Regions from separate parts of the Paenibacillus sp. YSY-4.3 genome, predicted to be linked through region 1. Evidence: riboswitches for the same ligand, from Rfam matches in the RefSeq annotation. Region 1 holds a riboswitch; the other holds the start of a gene.
The links. Region 1 has a riboswitch for cyclic di-AMP ahead of ACYUJT_RS24295 (ubiquitin-like domain-containing protein). Riboswitches for the same ligand answer to the same signal wherever they lie in the genome.
Positions count from the first base shown of each region.

Region 1 (9,455 bases):
GCGCTGGCGGCAGAGAGCCGAAAGAAGCTGAGGCAGAACATGAATGGCCAGCTTTGCGTAGAGCAGTTTTTGATTGGCGTTGAAGGATAATTGTAGAGAGATAAAGACCTGACATGATGACGCCAGAACTTGCAGTAAACTTTCTCCCATGCAATACAAGGGATTTATTTGAAAGGTCACATATTTATTAGTGCCAGTGCTAGACGAGGGGGTAAGTTTTTGTACACTGTAGTAGGTGTCCGTTTCAAGAAAGCGGGCAAAATATATTATTTCGATCCTCTGGAGCTTCCGGTCGAGAAGGATCAGAGCGTCATCGTCGAGACGGCGCGCGGGATCGAATACGGTAAGGTTGTCGTCGGGAAGAAGCAGGTTGGAGAATCGGATGTCGTCCTTCCGCTAAAGAAGGTCATCCGGATTGCCGACGATGCTGATGCCCGTGTTGTGGAAGAGAACAAGCTTGCGGCAAAGAATGCTTTTGCCACTTGTTTAAATAAAATCAAAGATCATGATCTCAAAATGAAGCTGGTTGATGTTGAGTTTACATTCGACCGCAACAAAATCATTTTTTATTTCACCGCTGAAGGCCGGGTCGATTTCCGTGAGCTTGTTAAGGATTTGGCCAGCATCTTCCGCACGCGAATCGAGCTTCGCCAAATCGGAGTTCGGGACGAGGCCAAGATGCTCGGCGGGATCGGTCCTTGCGGACGCATACTTTGCTGTTCGTCTTGGCTGGGTGACTTCGAACCCGTATCGATCAAGATGGCAAAGGATCAGAGCTTATCGCTGAACCCGACGAAAATTTCCGGGCTTTGCGGAAGACTGATGTGCTGTTTGAAATTTGAGCATGATAATTATGAGAGCGTGAAGGAAGAGCTGCCATCGGTAGGCAAGATGGTTGTAACATCGCTCGGTGAAGGGAAAGTAGTGGGACTGAATGCAGGTTCGCGTTCGGTTCATGTGCAATTATTCGAAATAGGTAAGGTCAAGGAACTTCCTTTAGACGATGTTGTCGTTAAGTAATGAGTTTTCAAGATAGAACTTTAGAGATGACTCTGGGGTGGGAACTTGGAGAATAAAGATATTTTTACGAATATGCAGGCGCTGGATACACAAATGGGAACCGTCCACGGCGAATTGAGCAAGCTGATGCTAGAGGTGAAGAAGCTGGTGGAAGAGAATCAGCAGCTTCGACTGGAGAATGAGCAATTACGCAAAATTTTAAAGCGGGAGTCCACTGAAGGTCGTCTTCCGTCTTCTTCAGATCAAGCCGATTCCGTATTGCCGGAAGGCAAGGAACCGTCAGAAGCGATCGATATCGTCGGGGAAGGTCATGATAACCTCGCACGTCTGTATCACGAGGGATTCCACATTTGTAACGTGTATTATGGACATTTACGAACGGAAGGCGATTGCCTGTTCTGTTTGTCTTTTCTGAATAAATAAGTAAAGCCGTAGGAGCTTCCTACGGTTTTTTTTCAACCAACTGTACAAAGAAAGGCGAGTATTCGATGACGAAAGGCCAATTGCCGACTGAAGTACCTTTATATGAAAAAGAAAGATTGGATGATCTGCTGACGCATCATTTACGGATTATTCAAAGCGATGAAGTGTTCAGCTTCTCCATGGATGCCGTGCTGCTGGCACGTTTTGCGGCTGTACCGAAGCGGGGTAAAATCATTGATCTGTGCACAGGCAACGGTGTCATTCCGCTGCTGTTGTCCACGCGCACGGAGGCGCAAATCGAGGGTATTGAAATACAGCCCCGGCTTGCGGATATGGCGCGCCGCAGTACGCAGCTGAATGCTCTGCAGGATCGGATCACGATCCGCGAGGGAGACCTGCGGGAGCTTGTGCAGGAGACGGGGCACGGCGTATATGATGCGCTGACGGTAAATCCGCCTTACATGCCGCTAACTGGCGGGGATTTGAAGCTGAATCAGCACCAGGCGATTGCACGGCATGAAATTCACTGTACGCTGGAGGAAGTCATCAGTTCCTCGATGAGACTGCTGCGGACAGGAGGCAAAATGTCAATGGTGCACAAGCCTCAACGGCTTGGTGAAATCATAACTCTTTTGCGGCAATATCGGCTCGAACCGAAGATCATTCGGTTTGTACATCCACGGGCAGGCATGGAAGCGAACATGGTGCTTATTGAAGCGCTGCGGGACGGCAAGCCGGATGTAAGGGTGCTGCCGCCGTTGATCGTATACGAAGAGAATGGGGAATACTGCAAAGAAATATACGAAATATATTACGGATCAAAAGAGGGAAAATGATGAGTGTAAAGGTGCAGAGAAGTTTCGCCGAGCAGCAACAGGGTCAAGATTACGGGACGCTCTACTTGGTCGCTACGCCGATCGGCAATCTGGAGGATATGACTTATCGGGCAGTGCGTATACTGCGGGAAGCGGATATCATTGCTGCGGAGGATACTAGACAGACGAGAAAGCTATTGTCCCATTTCGAAATTACGCCGGGCAAGTTGCTGAGTTATCATGACCATAATCGGTTAGCCAGTGGCCCAGAACTGGTCCGCCTTATAATAGAAGGAAAAAATTTAGCTCTTGTCAGCGATGCCGGTCTGCCAGCCATTTCTGATCCCGGAAGTGACCTGGTGAAGCTGGCGATCGAGGCGGGAATATCTGTTGTACCCGTACCGGGGGCAAATGCAGCATTATCGGCGTTAATCGTCTCAGGCCTGCCTACGGACAGTTTCAAATTTATCGGTTTTCTTCCTAGGGAACAGCGGGAGCGGGATGAGATGCTTCACTTGCAGCAGGAGGAACAGAGTACGCTATTGCTGTACGAATCCCCGCATCGTTTGGTCAAGAGCCTGGAATCCATGCTTGCTGTTCTAGGGAACCGGAGAATAGTTCTGGCTCGCGAGCTGACGAAACGATTTGAGGAAATGGCCCGGGGAACGATTCGAGAATGCCTGGAATGGCTGGGGGAGCATCCGCCAATGGGGGAATATTGCATTGTGGTGGAAGGAGCCGATCCAGAGGAGCTCGAAGAGAAGCGAAATGCCTGGTGGAAGCCGCTGTCTATTCATGATCATGTGGCGCACTACGAAGAGGAAGGATTGTCCCGGAAGGAGGCGATGAAGAAGACTGCTCATGATCGGGGGGTATCCAAGAGGGATATTTATCAATCGCTAATATAGTGATAAGGTCTATTCTGGACGTGCTATGTGCCTCTGTTTAACGTAAGAAATAGGACGCACAAAAAAAGGGTGCCTTCATTCGGCCGGGTTCAAGCCGAAGAAGGCACCAAGGAGATATGAAAAAGGTTAGAATTAACAGATTCAGTAAGTCTATTATATACTATAATTCTTAATTTGTCACAGGTGTTGGAATTTCTGTGAGGCATTCATGGCAAACAATTTTGCCTTTGAAGTAAGTTACGTTTTCAGCGTTGCCGCAGAAGATGCAAGCAGGCTCGTATTTCTTCAACATGATACGCTCGCCGTCTACATAAATTTCAAGCGCATCTTTCTCTCCGATTCCGAGCGTACGGCGCAATTCGATAGGAATAACTACACGACCTAGTTCATCTACTTTTCTAACAATACCTGTTGATTTCATCATGACTGATGATACCCCTCTCGCGAAAAATTTTATCAATTTTTTAAAAGCGTCATAATTCGACAAACTTCTATCTTTTATGATATTTATAATACCAACGTTTCCCAAAACAGTCAACCTATTTATGGTAGAGTTCAGTTAAATTACTAAATTAAAGACATATATACACATAAGTCACTAAAAAAATGCTTTTATACCGGGCTTTTTAAGCATTCGACATATTTCCGACATTTAATGTGACATTGTTAGACAAAATTCGACAAAACCTGTCGAGTCTCTCGACATAACCAGAGACGTTAAATTCTTTTAGTTTCAAAATAAATTGAAAACAAGGAGAATTGGCCATGCATAACCTTCGCGAAGAAAAGGTATTCAAAGATCCTGTTCATAATTATATTCATGTTCAGGATGAATTGATCTGGTTACTTATTAATACGAAGGAATTTCAGCGGCTTCGCCGGATTCGTCAGCTTGGCACTTCTTATTTGACTTTCCATGGGGCAGAGCACAGCAGATTCTCTCATTCTTTAGGAGTATATGAGATCACGCGGCGAATCATTTCCCAGTTTGAACGAAATAATTACCCGGATTGGCCGAAGGATGAACGACTTGTCGCGCTCTGTGCGGCGCTGCTTCATGATTTGGGGCATGGCCCCTTTTCTCATTCTATCGAACAAGCCTTCGACATGAATCATGAAGATTGGACCTGCCGCATTTTGCTTGGCGATACGGAGGTGGGGCATGTCCTGAAGCGAATGGGTGATGACTTCCCGGACAAAGTGGCCTCGGTCATCCGGAAGGACTATTCTAATGAAATCGTCGTCAACCTGGTAACGAGTCCGCTAGATGCAGACCGAATGGACTATTTACTGAGGGACGCTTATTTCACTGGCGTCAATTACGGTACAATCGATATGGACCGGATATTGCGGATGCTGCGGCCGTACCAGGGACGTATCGTTGTGAAGGAGACCGGCATGCATGCGGTAGAGGATTATTTAATGTCCCGTTACCAAATGTATTGGCAAATTTATTTCCATCCAGTGACGCGGAGCTCGGAAATTATTTTGCGGCAAATTTTTCGCCGGGCTAAGGAATTATATGCTGAGGGGTATACATTTTCCTTCCTCCCGCATCCATTACCGAGCTTGTTCGACTCCGATCTGACAGTGCAGCAATATTTGCTATTAGATGAAGCATTAATTCAAACCACTTTTATGCAGTGGAAAAATGAAGAAGATCCCCTGCTTGTCGATCTTTGCACTCGTTTTATGGATCGCAAGTTGTACAAATATGTTGAACTAGAATCGCTCGATTTGGAGAAAATAACGGAAATCGGCGAAGAACTCCGAAAATTGGGCTTAAATCCGGACTATGATCTAGTCATTGATTTTCCGACGGACTTGCCGTATGATGTGTCTCGTCCTGACGAAGAGCTTCGCGGGAAGCAAATTTTGCTGCTGGACAAGCAGGAACGCTTGGTGGAAATATCAGAAGTATCCGATATTGTCCGATCAATTAGCGGCATGCAGCGAGGGAAATTTTATTTGTACTTTCCGGACAATAAATTGCAGGCGGTATGGCCTTATTTGTCTGCGGATTTGACTCGTTTTTTTGGCCGGGAGACTTAACTACAGGAGGGATATCGCCATGTTAGTGGATACGCATACGCATTTGGATGCGGAGCAGTTTGATGAGGATCGTGAGGAAACGATTTCTCGCGCGGTGGAGCAAGGGGTTACGCGCATGATCAACATCGGTTTTAACCGCGAAACGATTCCTACGACAATGAAGCTGGCCGAGAGCTATGAATTCATATATGCCGCCGTTGGATGGCACCCTCAGGATGCCATCACCATGAAGGAAGAGGATTTGGATTGGATTGCTGAATTATGTCGCCACGAGAAAGTGGTTGCCATTGGAGAAATTGGTCTCGATTATTATTGGGATACCTCGCCTAAAGATGTTCAGCATGCCGTATTCCGTAAGCAAATCGGGCTGGCCCGCGAACTTGGGATGCCGATCGTCATTCATAACCGGGATGCTCATGAGGATACAGTTCGAATTTTGCAGGAAGAGAAGGCTCATGAAGTCGGCGGAGTGATGCACTCGTTCTCAGGGAGCTGGGAAACGGCCAAATTATGTCTGAATATGGGATTTCATTTATCCTTCGGAGGCCCGATCACCTTCAAAAATGCCAAACAGCCTAAAGAGGTGTTGAAGCAAACGCCGCTCGACCGATTGCTGCTTGAAACAGATTCCCCTTATTTAACTCCACATCCTTATCGTGGAAAAAGAAATGAGTCTGCATATGTCCATTTGGTAGCGGAGGCAGCTGCTGAATTAAAAGGGTTGTCCTTCCAAGAAATTGCAGAAATCACAACCCGTAATGCACTGGAACGATTTTCCATTCGGTGAAATCGGGAGTAAAAGTGGTGAAAAGAAGAGATTTCAGGAAAGATTAATGCATTTTAATTTAAAACATCGAGTTTATTACATTTTTTTAACCATTTTCTTAAGAAAACGTTCTTGATTCGTCCTTTACAACATGCATTGAAACAGGATAGAATCTTTTCAGTGATCGATTTGGCCGAGTTTGGCGCATTGCCTATGGCCATCGAATCATGTTCCATGAACCAGTCTCGCTGAGTCTCCGAAAAGGAGAACGGGGGAACCGGATACGGCTTGATGAAATGTTTTAATTCAGTCAGCGTTGCCGTATTTGATTTCTTTGCAGGATCTTTGGGGTGAATTCGAGGTCATTGCGCCATGAGCGAATGAACCAAGAAAGGGCGACTCTCTTCGTCCGAACCCGACAGCTAACCTCGTAAGCGTGTCAAGAGAGGCAACTTCGTGCATCCTATTACATCAAGACCTTCAGGAAGCCACGAAAGAGTTGCTCTAACTCTTTCTTTCGGCTTCTTTTGTTTTGAATAATTGTAATAGGGTCATCATACTGTTTTAAAACAGGAGGTGACAAATGCCGACCAGACTGGGGCAGGATGCGGGATGCTGTAGTTCTAGCATTTCGTAAAAAACGAAATAGTCACGTCAACATCTCATCATGCATTGACCTAGGGCGGGACTATGAAGGAGGACGGAAAGTGGGCATTTTCAAGAAAGAAGAGACCCATGAATCACGCTCATCCAGTATGTCTTACGCATTGCGATGGAAGCATGAGAATCTACGTCAGATATCGGTAGTCACGTTGTTGACTGTTGCAGCAATCATCGTCATTTTGATTTGGCTGAACGGCAGCAGCAAAAACATTTATTTGGTGGTCGACGGGAAGGTACAGGAGATCGAGACCCGCAAATCTTTAGTGAATCAAGTACTGGATGAACACTCCATCGTGCTGAGCCAAGGCGATAGCATATCGCGGCCGCTCGAGAGCTCCCTCAAGAAGGGAGACCGGATCGTTATCGTAAGGGCGGTTCCGGTGCAGGTAAACGTGGATGGCAAGACGAAGTCGCTTTTAACTACCCAATCCAGCGTACAGGGCATTATCAACGAGCTTGGCATTACCGTAAACCCGGATGATAAGATAACTCCGGATTTAAGCAGCAAAGTCACTTCCGATCTCCAGATCAAGGTGGTGCGCGTATCCAAGCAAACGGTACAGACCAAAGAGACCGTACCATTTGCCATCGTCAAAACCTCGGATCCTAACTTGGAGAAGGGGCAGACGAAGGTGCTGCAGCAGGGCAGCGAAGGAGTAGTTGTACATCACGTCGAGAAAGTGTATGAAGACGGAAATTTCGTAACCAAGCGTTGGCTGAGCAAAGAGGTCCAGACGAAGGCTCAGGATAAAGTGATCGCTGTAGGTACGAAGCCCAAGCCAGAGGCTGTGCTCGCCGCTAATATTACCCGCACTGCGGATCAAGTGGATATCAGTGGAACGGCAACCAAAGGCGGCGTCTCATTTAAATATAAAAAAGTGCTCAAAGATGTCACACTAACCGCTTATTCCGCCGAAGAGGACGGCATCGGCACGAAGACGGCCTCCGGGACACGCGTAACGGAAGGCAGAACGATCGCCGTAGACAAGAGCGTCGTTCCTATGGGCTGGTGGGTATATATCGAAGGCATCGGGTTCCGCAAAGCCGAAGATACGGGTGGCGCCATTAAAGGCAATAAAATGGACGTTTATTTCGATAGCCTGCAATCGGCGAAGAACTTCGGACGCAAGAAGGGGCGCACGGTTTATGTTATCGGTCCGAACAAACCAGAATTGAACTAATTCCTGTTTTACTTTGTAAAAGGAATAAGATACTATAGATAAATGAAAAAGGTATGGAGAGAAGAGGAGAAGTCCTCTTCTTTTTGCGTATAAGGAAGAGGGTATTTGTCCAATGATCAAAGAGGTCATTGTCGTGGAAGGGCGGGACGATACCGTCGCCGTCAAAAGAGCCGTACAGGCCGATACGATTGAAACTGGAGGCTCAGCCATCAACGAGACCGTGCTGCGCAAGATAGAGCTGGCGCAGGAGCGGCGGGGAATCATTATTTTGACTGACCCCGACCATGCCGGCGAGCGCATCCGCAAAATCGTCGCAGGCCGGGTCCCCGGCTGCAAGCATGCCTTCCTGCGGGAGGCGGATGCTACACGGCGTGGTGATATCGGCGTGGAGAACGCATCTCCCGAAGCCATTAGGGAAGCGCTGGCGCGCGTACGTACCGAGACTGAATCAGCAGAAGCCGATGATACGCTCATCGATTGGGAAGACTTAATAGACGCCGGCTTGATCGTTCACCCCTCAGCCGCTGCCAGAAGGCGCGTGATCGGTGAATTGCTTGGCATCGGTTATTGCAACGGCAAGCAGCTCTACAAACGGCTGACCGTATTTCGGATTAGCCGGGAGGAGTTTCTGGCTGCACTGGCTCAACTGGAGGAAAAAGGGGTTTAGAGTGCCATGAGTAGAGAAGATATATCAACGCCGCGCCGCACGAAGGAAATTATTCAGCGGCATGGATTCTCATTTAAGAAAAGCCTCGGTCAGAATTTCCTGATCGATCAGAATATATTAGCCAAGATTATCGAAGCGGCAGGGCTGGACAAGACTAAGGGGGCCTTGGAGATCGGTCCCGGCATCGGCGCACTGACGGAGAAGCTGGCTCAGCAGGCCAGGAAGGTAACCGCCGTGGAAATCGATCAGCGGCTGCTCCCCATTCTGGAGGAGGTGCTGGAGCCGTATCCGCATGTCCAAGTCGTGCATGGAGACGTGCTCAAGCTTCATTTGCGAGAGTTGTTTGAACAGCAGTTCAAAGATGTATCCGGCGTCAGCGTCGTGGCCAATTTGCCGTACTACGTTACTACGCCGATCCTGATGAAGCTGCTGGAGGAAGGGCTGCCGCTCGAGCATATCGTCGTAATGATCCAGAAGGAGGTTGCCGAGCGCATGGCTGCTTCCCCTGGGGGCAAGGCGTACGGGAGCCTCAGCATTGCCGTGCAGTATTACAGCGAGCCGGAGCTCGTCTGCATCGTGCCGCATACGGTGTTCATTCCCCAGCCTAATGTGGAGTCGGCAGTGATTCGTTTGAAAGTCCGCAAGGAGCCGCCAGTGTCGGTTGAGGACGAGACCTTCTTCTTTGATGTTGTGCATGCCTCTTTTGCCCAGAGAAGGAAGACGATCGCCAACAATCTGAAGAGCCGCTTCTTCCCGAAGGAAGGCCGTGAACGGTTGGAGCAGCTTCTTGCCAAAGCAGGCATAGAACCGAGCCGCCGGGCGGAGACACTGTCTCTGCAGGAGTATGCTGTACTTAGCAACGTGCTGTTTGCGGCAGGCTTGAAGCAATAATAAATGCTGTAACCAATCCCCGCTTTCGCCCATACCTTAGGGTAGAGGTGATTTATTTGACGAATTTGG
Region 1 covers NZ_BAABMC010000014.1:6,862-16,316, forward strand. Annotated here, with positions in the region: gene holB (DNA polymerase III subunit delta') at 1-90, shown strand, start outside; gene ACYUJT_RS24260 (PSP1 domain-containing protein) at 220-1,020, shown strand; gene ACYUJT_RS24265 (initiation-control protein YabA) at 1,066-1,443, shown strand; gene ACYUJT_RS24270 (tRNA1(Val) (adenine(37)-N6)-methyltransferase) at 1,509-2,279, shown strand; gene rsmI (16S rRNA (cytidine(1402)-2'-O)-methyltransferase) at 2,279-3,166, shown strand; gene ACYUJT_RS24280 (AbrB/MazE/SpoVT family DNA-binding domain-containing protein) at 3,336-3,590, opposite strand; gene ACYUJT_RS24285 (HD domain-containing protein) at 3,932-5,218, shown strand; gene ACYUJT_RS24290 (TatD family hydrolase) at 5,238-6,005, shown strand; cyclic di-AMP (ydaO/yuaA leader) riboswitch at 6,221-6,437, shown strand; gene ACYUJT_RS24295 (ubiquitin-like domain-containing protein) at 6,692-7,828, shown strand; gene rnmV (ribonuclease M5) at 7,941-8,495, shown strand; gene rsmA (16S rRNA (adenine(1518)-N(6)/adenine(1519)-N(6))-dimethyltransferase RsmA) at 8,502-9,386, shown strand; gene yabG (sporulation peptidase YabG) at 9,437-9,455, shown strand, end outside.

Region 2 (9,455 bases), on a different contig from region 1:
AAGCCTTCCAGTTGGTCTCCGTGACAGCTGATGCAGTTTGCTTTGACGACGGCTTCCGCTTGCTCTGCGTTTAATGTGACTTCAGGCATTTGCGTCTTATTTTCTTGAGCAACCTGATCTTTACCGGGCAAAGTAAAGATAAGCACCAGGGCTAGTGCACACGCGACAAAGAATAGCCCGCTCATAACCCACTTTTGCATTCCAATCGTCCCTCCTATGTAAGCTACCTTATTATTATAACGGAACATGCTATTTGATCATAGCATTTGTGACAAAAAAAGCAACGAATTCCCCGTATAATTGCTCAAAAGTCACAATATATTATGAGCATCCTCACAGCGCGCCGGAAACAAGCCGTGCAGCGCCTTTCAGGAGATAACCCCTTAATGGCACATAAATGCCTGAGACCGCCTTGCAGGCGCTCCCAGACGCTTTGTAGGCCAGGCTATAAGCGTTCACCCCGATATACCATGCAATAATACGGCTTGGATATTGCGCCGGGGGTCATTTTCTCGTAAAGATCGGTTATGACAAAACCCGATTTCTGATAAGCGCGGATAGCCCGCGTATTCCAGGTAAGCACTTCAAGATCAATGACGTCGGACGGTGCGCGTCGCTGCGCCTCTTTAACAATCGTTAATACAAAGGACTTACCCAAACCATGACCGCATAAATCGGGCCTCATCCCGATCCCGAGTCTTGTGACGTTCTCCATGGGGAAATATTGGGCGAACCCGGCCAAATTTCCTTCCTCGTCTAGAATGGATACATACTGCTCGGCCCGTAAGGCCGGATTGCCGAATTCAACATCAAGAGCCTTCATTTGTTCCCAAGGCAGCCAGCTATAGATATCATAGGGAGAGTCGTAGCGCCAAGTACTGATTGCTTCCCCATGGCGTTCTTCCATAGGAACGATTTTAAACTGAATATCTCGTTTATCCATCTTGCGCCTCCTTGTACAAATGGGAATGCCGTGCCATGGAACTTCGCCGGCGCGATCGTTTTATCAACACTGTAACGGGATTTTATTTTATTGTAAAGGCTCTGGCCGAGAGATTTTTAACGTGGGAGGCGGAGTTATCTATTTATAGTGAAAACGGTTTAGTGGGGCGTTGATAAATAGTACCTATGGCGTGTATGCCTGCAACCTTTTTCCTTGAAGCTTCGTTAATAAGATAGAGCGATTAAGTCCTAATAAAAAAGCCGCGACAATTCTGGCAGGAATTGTCGGGCTATGTAAAAGCAGTAGACATAAATGGGCTAGGTGATTAGGATTGGGCGGCGTGGGTAGAATAGCCGTATTTGCTTAGGATCCGTTTCGCTCCGACATAACGTTCCTTGTAGTAGCTGTTGCTTAATTTATCGGTACGGATTCCTTTAGAAGAAGAGGCATGGGCGAACTTTCCATCGCCGATATAAATGCCGACATGAGATACTCCTTTGCCGGTCGTATTAAAAAATACGAGATCTCCTTCCTGAAGCTGATTCTTCGCAACAGACGTACCCTGCTTGTACTGCGCTGACGATACGCGGGCCAGCTTAACACCCATTTTCTTAAAGACGTAGCTTGTAAATCCGGAGCAATCAAAACCGTTTGTGGTCGTTCCCCCGAATTTGTAAGGTGTTCCGTAGACGGCATTAACCGTCTTGTTCAATGTCGTGTTCGAGTCGGCGTATGCGCTTGCTGTCCCCAACGTAAGAAGAATAGCCAAGCTCGTCGCCGCTGCTGTCAAAGTCTTTCTCAAGATGTTGTGCTCCTTCCAAGGCCTGCGAGGTTAGCTTAAGGATTCGGTTGAAGGTTCCCTATCATCTCTTATGTAGCGAGATCAATTCACCCATAAATGGTTCCCCCGTTTCCCGGGTGCCGGGAATTCGGCTTATCTAGTTGTATGCACCCGAAACGAAACGACTTACAACAATGATGACAAGATTGTAACTTATCACTTTGGTTATTCTAACAAAAACGGCCATCTTTTGCAAGAAAGGCTCTGCTGCAGCATGTTGGTAAAGTTATCCTGTGCCTTTTGAGGGATAAAAAAACCTGTAGGCGGGTTCGGCAAGGAACCACTCTACAGGTTTTCTGGACGTATTATTCTACATCGTCATGATCTTGGCTATCAACCGCAACCTCTTCGTACTTGTCCGTGCTCATGATGCGTTTGGCACCGACATAGCGTTTGACATAATAATCATCGCTTAATTTGGTAATGATTACCCCTTTCTTCGTTGAAGCGTGGGCGAAGCTCTCGCCATCAACCATAACGCCAACATGGGACACTCCATTACCGGAAGTGTTGAAGAATACGAGATCCCCGGCCTTCAGCTCATCCTTCTTGACAGCTGTTCCCATATTGTATTGGGATGCCGATGTGCGAGGCAGCTTGATATCAAGGCTCTTGAATACGTAAGAGGTAAATCCGGAACAATCAAAGCCATCGGTGCTCGTACCGCCAGATACATATTTAGTGCCCAGTGCGGAATCAATAGTTGTATCCAGTTTAGAGTCTGCGAAAGCGCTGCCAGCCCCTAAGGTGAACAGGATGGACAAACTTATAGCTGCTACAGCCAACTTTTTCTTCAAAGAAGTTATGCTCCTTCCAATGCCTGCGAGGTTAGCTTAAGGGTTCGGGTTGAAGGTCCCCTATGATCCCTCTGAAGCGAGATCAATTCACCCAAAATGGTTCCCCCGTTTCCCTGGTGACGGGAATTCGGCTGTGATTTTAACACCATGTGTAACTTATTCGACACTGCTGTCATGCATCTTGTGAATTATGACAGAAATGATTACAAATCTGTTACTTAAAAAGTACTGTTGTTATTGTAACAAGGCAGGGATCATTTGGCAATGGTTAAATTGCGAGAATTATATAGTAAGCATAGAATAAGGCCTCCGCGCATGCGCGGAGGCCTTGTGGCTCTAGGGAGGGGAGAAGATGAAGAAATTTTAACTTTTTTGTTGCCATAGACAATATTGCGAGGATATTTTCCATATTTTGAAAACACTGCGGAAGAATGGGTATGTTTGCTGCAAAATGAGGGCCAGCAGACCGGTCCAGACCCATGATGCCGTGCCGAATAAGATGAATATGATAGAGCAAGAGGCTGCAAGGATAAAGGAGATGCCAAGGCCGGGCAGGAGATGTTTCCAGCAAAGGAGCAGGGACGGCCAGGCATTGCCTTTAAATAAGTAGCCGAATTGCAGGAACAGTACAGTTTGGCGTATGAACCAGCTGTAGCAGAGCCAGCCGACAGCATAAGCGATAGTGACTAGAACGACCGAGATATGGCCGCTTCCCTGCAGAATGGGTGCCAAGGCGGTGTATACTCTGGGTAGGAGCCAAAGCGTAGGGACCAGGATCAAAATAAGCTCCAGGAAGTAGAACAGGGTCACGGGTTTCCAGAATTTCTGAATACCTCTGAATAGCGGGAGGCCGGGCGCTCTATCCTCGCTAGGAAGCAGTCCATATAATATTCCTGCATGGACAAGAGGAGTGAGCAGCAGGCGAAGCAAGACCATGCCGATGATCATCCATAAGTAATGATGAACCTCGGGAATTTGCCAGAATCTATTTTGCCCCTCGATCACAAACAGCATCCGGCTCAGGTCATGGGGGGGAGGGTCGGGATAGCGGTGCAGCACTTGCACTACAGCCGTATTGACCAGCCGGTATAGAAATACTCCCCACAGCAGTTGATACAGGAACAGAATGATGACGGAGGGGAACTGTCTTTTGACGCTGCTCCACCCATTGCGAATATAGGGCATGGTATTCCCTCCTAAAAGTTTTGTGAGCAATACTGCTCTGAATAGCCCCGAACAAAACTTGCATCGGAAGCATACCTAGTTTTGTGAGCAATACTGCTCTGAATAGCCCCGAACAAAACTTGCATCGGAAGCGTAAACCTAGTTTTGTGAGCAATACCGCTCTGAATAAGCTCCGAACAAAACTCGCATCGGAAGCAGCCTACCACAGAAATGGACCGGTCAGCATTTCGAGCAGCTTCGTTACAATAATATTGGAGCGCGTACTGACCTTCTCGTCGAGACTAGCCTTAAAGTAGTTATTAATATGTTTGTTCTCCAGCATCAGCGTGTAGTCCGGGTCGAGCATAGCCCAGGCGAGGGGTTCCTTATAAGTCAACTTCAATTGTGCATGCTCCTCCTTACCATCCAGCACCTTTCGAACGGTATGTCCGTCTTGGAAGGTGAAGAGGATCGGCACCTTTGGATAGGTTCCACCCTTGCGGGTGATGTCCACGATGGCTTCGTACAGAGCATTGCTGTCCTGCCCTACCTTGTATATGTCAATGTTCTCTATGGCATAGTCCGCCATTTTTCCGCCGTATACGTACTGGTTAAAATAACCTTTCCAGGATCGTCCCGTCGTTTGCTCGAGTACCCTCTGAAAATCCGCAGTGGCCGGATGCTTGAACCGATATTTGCGCGCATAGAGGGACAGGGTGCGATTCATGGCTTTGGTACCGATCTGCCGCTCGAGGTCCAGAAGAACGAGTTTGCCGCGGTGATAGACATTTCTGGCGTAAGTATCCGCCGTGCCGAATTCCCAGGAAGGTTGAGTCAGCGGCTTAGGATCGTGGATCAATGCGGCTTGAATAGGAAGGCTGGTCGTGATTCCGAATTCCTGCTCCATCAAACGGTCTTCGGCATAGGAAGTAAAGGCCTCGTCCAGCCAGGCTTCTTCAAATTCATTGCTGGCCACCATGCCGTAAAAAAATTGATGCCCGATTTCATGGATCACAGTGCGCTCCAGCTCGTCATACCCCGGAGAATCGCTGGTTGCCCCGAAGGCGGTGACCAAGGTCGGATACTCCATCCCCCCTGCGCCATTCCCTTCGGCGGGTGGTACGATGATGGATAAAGTGGAATACGGGTAGCTTCCGTACCATTTGCTGAAATTAGACAATGCGACCTTAGCGGCGTAGAAGTAACGATCCTTCAAGTCCTTATGGGCTGGATCCAAATACAGCTTGATCCGGACCCCTGGCACCTCCTCTGAAGAGAACGGCTCTTCAGCGTAGATGAAGTTTGGAGATGCGGCCCAGGCGAAATCATGCACATCGTCCGCATAATACTGGATGATTTTACGTTCGCCCCGCTGTATTGCAGGTTTGGTCGGAAAACCTGTGGCAGCTATCGTATACTCGCTTGGAACGTCGATATTCACGCTGTAAATGCCAAAATCGGAATAGAACTCCGAGTTACCGTGATACTGGTGCAGGTTCCAGCCCTCCGTACTTCTTCCTCTTCTTGAGACAGGTTCGTATACGCACAGCTTGGGAAACCACTGGCCAGCCATCACAAAGTCGCCGGCAGTGCCCATTCGCGCAAAAATCTTGGGCAATTTCACGGTGAAATTGATTTTTAGCGTAATGGTCTCGCCGCCTTGCACTGACATCGGCAGACGCACCTTGGCAAGCGTCCTGTCATTGGCGTTGCCGTCGTCGGGTTGGACATACTGAATACGGTGCAGAAGGGAAATTCCATCCATCGTCCGAATATCGGTTAACTCTATGGAGCCCCAGCCGTTCTTCGGCATGGTGTCGCCACGCAGTCGTCCACCGGATTCCTTCATAAAAGTAGTTTCTGAGGAAGCGAAGGCATTGGGATATAGATGAAAGTAAAGCTCGTTCACCGTTTTTTTCCCTGGATGGGTCCAGGATAGCGTCTGGGTGCCGGTCAGCGTTCGTTCTTGTTCATTCAGCTTGACGTCAATATGGTATTCTGTAACCCGGTTGCTAAGTATTTCTGCCGTCGGCTGCTGTATACTCTCCGCCTGCGGGGGAGAAGGAGCCTTTACTGAGGCGGTTTTGCCCTGCTGCTGCTGAGCAAATGAAGGGGCGTCCGTGGGGTCGTCATGAAGCATGTACATTATGGAACCGCCAAAAAGACATAGGGTAAGGATAGTAATACTAATAATCATCGTTCGACGGGTCATACCATGGATACCTCCTGTTGACAAGCATCTACAGCATGTATATGTTTGCATTTGGGAGATTATTAGCTAAAATAAAATTAATGTGTACGTCGGCTGAACAAGCATTCTTATAAGGAAAGAAAACACGCAGAAACTGCCTTCGGCGAAAGCTGCTCAGGAACTGATCAGCGACCGCCCAAGCCAGGTGGAGGGAATTATGGATAACAAAGATACTTCACAGAAGACGGGTAAGAAGATATTCGCCTTAAATATTATAAGTAACGATGACAAGAGCAAGCATAAAGGATTCGGTGCAGGTTCCATCGACTTAAACAGCATGTCGCCGGTCATTATTGACGGAAACGAAGCCTACATCGATATCGGTGCCATGCATGCCAAGAGCAAGGTGGAGAAGGGGATCAAGTTCTCGACGAATAAGGATGACGTCCCTAACGGGCGCCAAGTATGGATCGTATGGGTAGCCGTGGATCGTACTCCGGAGCTGGGGCAATTTTACGGAGGGATAACCGCTTGCGAAATGCTGATCGATACGGAAGCGCGCCGCGGATGGAAGGTTCTAGCCGATCATGTCAACAAGATGGACTATGCCTTAAAGCGCAGAGTTATTTTGGATGGGCTAGGAACAGAGGAGAAGGCAGTCCTGAAGAAGCTGCTCGTAGAAACCAATGAAGAATGGTGGGAGAAGTCTTCGGATGAGCTGAAGGCGGCTCTGGAGACGGAATAGAAGCGAGTTGTAATAGAAATAAGCACGCGCCGGCGCTGATGGAACCATTAGCCGGATGCGTGCTTATTTGATTTCCTATTGTAATATTGGGTGGCTGGTGCAGTCTAATACTGAGCTAACTTGCAGAGCCGCGGGGCGATGCGTCCTTGCCGAGCAGAACGGTCAGCCCAAGCAGCGTTACGACGATGGTTGCCCCCATATCGGACATGACGGCGATCCACAGAGTCAGCCAGCCTGGGATGGTTAGCAGCAGGGCAATCAACTTCAAGGCAAGCGAGATGCCGATATTCCAGGTGATAATGCGGCTAGCCTGTCTAGCGACCCTTATCGCGCCTGGCAGCTTGCCAAGATGATCCTGCATGAGCACGATATCAGCGGTTTCAACCGCCGTGTCAGTGCCTTTGCCCATGGCGATTCCGAGGCTTGAGGCGGCAAGTGCTGGGGCGTCATTGATGCCGTCCCCGACCATGGCGACCTTCCAGTTCGCGGATAGTTCGCGCACCTTCTCTACCTTTTGCTCCGGAAGCAGTCCGGCCGCCCAGTCGGTAACGCCTACCCGTGAGGCGATCGTCCTGGCTGATTCGGCGTGGTCGCCGGTTAGCATCACCGTATGGGCTATGCCGCTTCGATGCAGCTCGGCAATGACGTCAGGACTTTCTTGCCTCAGTTCGTCGGCAAGGCCGTAGAGGCCCAGTACCTGAGTGGGATCGGCAATGACGACGACAGTGAATCCTGCGGCTTTGAGCTGATTCAGATCATCTAGAATCTGCTGCCGGGGTTGGCCCTCTAAGGAGATTTTGTCCAATACTTCCTCGCTGCCTGCCCAGTAGCGGATGCCCTCGATCGTGGCGGATAAGCCGACTCCGGGAATCGTCATGAGTTCGGATGTTTGCGGCAGTACAGCACTCGAAATGCCTTGTTCCTCCGCTTGCCGGACGATGGCTTCGGCGAGCGGATGCAGGGAACCTGCTTCCATGGCTGCAGAAATGCGATGGAAACGTTGGCCGTCGTAAACGACTTCCTTCATGACGGAGGGCCGGCCTACCGTCAGGGTTCCCGTTTTGTCAAAGGCGACGGCGTCGATTTTTCCAAGCTGTTCTAAATGGACTCCGCCTTTAACCAGCACCCCGTTTCTGGCGCATCTCGTCATGCCGCTGACTAGGGCAATCGGAGAAGAGAGCACCAGGGCGCATGGGCAGCCGACGATGAGGATGGCGAGTCCTTCATAGACCCACTTCATCCATGGCTGGCCAAGCAGCAAAGGGGGAACAAGGACGACAAGGGCCGCGATGATCATGATTGCCGGAGTATAATATTTGGCGAATTTATCGATGAACAATTCCGTGGGCGTCTTCGTGTCCTGGGCCTCCTGCACAAGGTGCATGATGCGGGCCAGGGAGGAGTCCTCGTAGGCTTTGTCTATTCGTATTTTCAATAGGCCGTCCGTATTAACGCTCCCGCCGAAAACGCTGTGTCCCGGCTCCTTCGCGACGGGAATGGATTCGCCGGTAATCGCTGCCTCGTTCACTGCGCTATGGCCTTCAACGATTGTTCCGTCGGAAGGTATTTTCTCTCCCGCCCGAACCAGCACCAGGTCGCCGATCCTTAGGCTCGTGATCGCTACCGTCGTTTCACCGTCATCCGTAATGAGGACTGCTTGCTTCGGTGCGGCGCTAAGCAGCGCCTCCATCGATTTACGGGCCCGGCTCATACCGTAACCCTCCAGCAGCTCGTTCAGGCCGAACAAGATGGCGACCAGCGTAGCTTCCTTCCATTCGCCGATCAATACGGCCCCAACCATGGCTACCGTCATCAGCGTATCCATATTGAATTTCAAACGGGACAGATTACGCAGTCCGCGAATAAAAGTCGAATACCCGCTAAGGGCAATGGATGACAGATACATAATGATGAGAGCGCTCGCTGGCACGACTGAATTCACTATAAATGTAGCTATATATAGGGCTGCAGCTATGCCGAGCAGCCATATTCCTATGCGGCTGTCGCCATGCTCATGGCTATGGCCATGACCATGCTCCTCGCCGTGGTTATGTTCTTCGCTGTGCTCGTGATCATGTCCATGCTCATGATCGTGTCCGTGCCCGTCGTTATGCCTATGGGAATTCTCCCTGGCAGTATGCCCATCTCTTCGCTCCATTGGGGGGATCAACGCAGCTCCATCCCGTTTAAGAATTCCCTTGACCCGGGCAAGATCGACTTTCGGAGAAATGAGCAGCCGTCCGCTGTTGTATAGAATGGCTGCGTCTTGTCCGTGCTCGAGCTTCTGAATTTCTTCTTGCATTTCGCGGGCACAATTGGCACAGGAGAGGCCCTGAACACGGTATTCAACCTGGGGCATGGGCTGATCCTGGCCTGAAGCCGTAGGGGATTTACTCATGGCAACTCTTCTCCTTCTGATGCTCCAGCGTCATCGTAATCAACGTTTGGATATGATGATCTTTCAGCGAATAGAATACATTCTTGCCTTCCTTGCGCGATTTCGTAATGTCCATTTGCTTCAATAAACGTAAATGATGGGATGCCGTAGCGACAGAGCTGTCCAGGATCGAGGCGACATCACATACGCACAGCTCCTCCTTCTGCTGCAACAAGTAGGCGATCTTCATCCGGTTGGGGTCGGACAGTGCCTTGAACATCTGCGCCATGCCGACGATATCTTCTTCGTTGAGACTGCTTCGCAGCTCGGCTGCAGTGTCGCTGTGTACGTGAGATTGCTCGCAAACTTCCGGTTGTACTAAAGGAATCGGATTTGT
Region 2 covers NZ_BAABMC010000016.1:24,914-34,368, reverse strand. Annotated here, with positions in the region: gene ACYUJT_RS24985 (c-type cytochrome) at 1-200, opposite strand, end outside; gene ACYUJT_RS24980 (GNAT family N-acetyltransferase) at 446-943, opposite strand; gene ACYUJT_RS24975 (C40 family peptidase) at 1,269-1,745, opposite strand; cyclic di-AMP (ydaO/yuaA leader) riboswitch at 1,750-1,888, opposite strand; gene ACYUJT_RS24970 (C40 family peptidase) at 2,090-2,581, opposite strand; cyclic di-AMP (ydaO/yuaA leader) riboswitch at 2,587-2,724, opposite strand; gene ACYUJT_RS24965 (hypothetical protein) at 2,945-3,766, opposite strand; gene ACYUJT_RS24960 (M1 family metallopeptidase) at 3,966-5,957, opposite strand; gene ACYUJT_RS24955 (YwhD family protein) at 6,154-6,681, shown strand; gene ACYUJT_RS24950 (heavy metal translocating P-type ATPase) at 6,797-9,079, opposite strand; gene ACYUJT_RS24945 (ArsR/SmtB family transcription factor) at 9,072-9,455, opposite strand, start outside.
Region 2: another riboswitch for cyclic di-AMP. It lies ahead of ACYUJT_RS24970 (C40 family peptidase); the one in region 1 lies ahead of ACYUJT_RS24295 (ubiquitin-like domain-containing protein).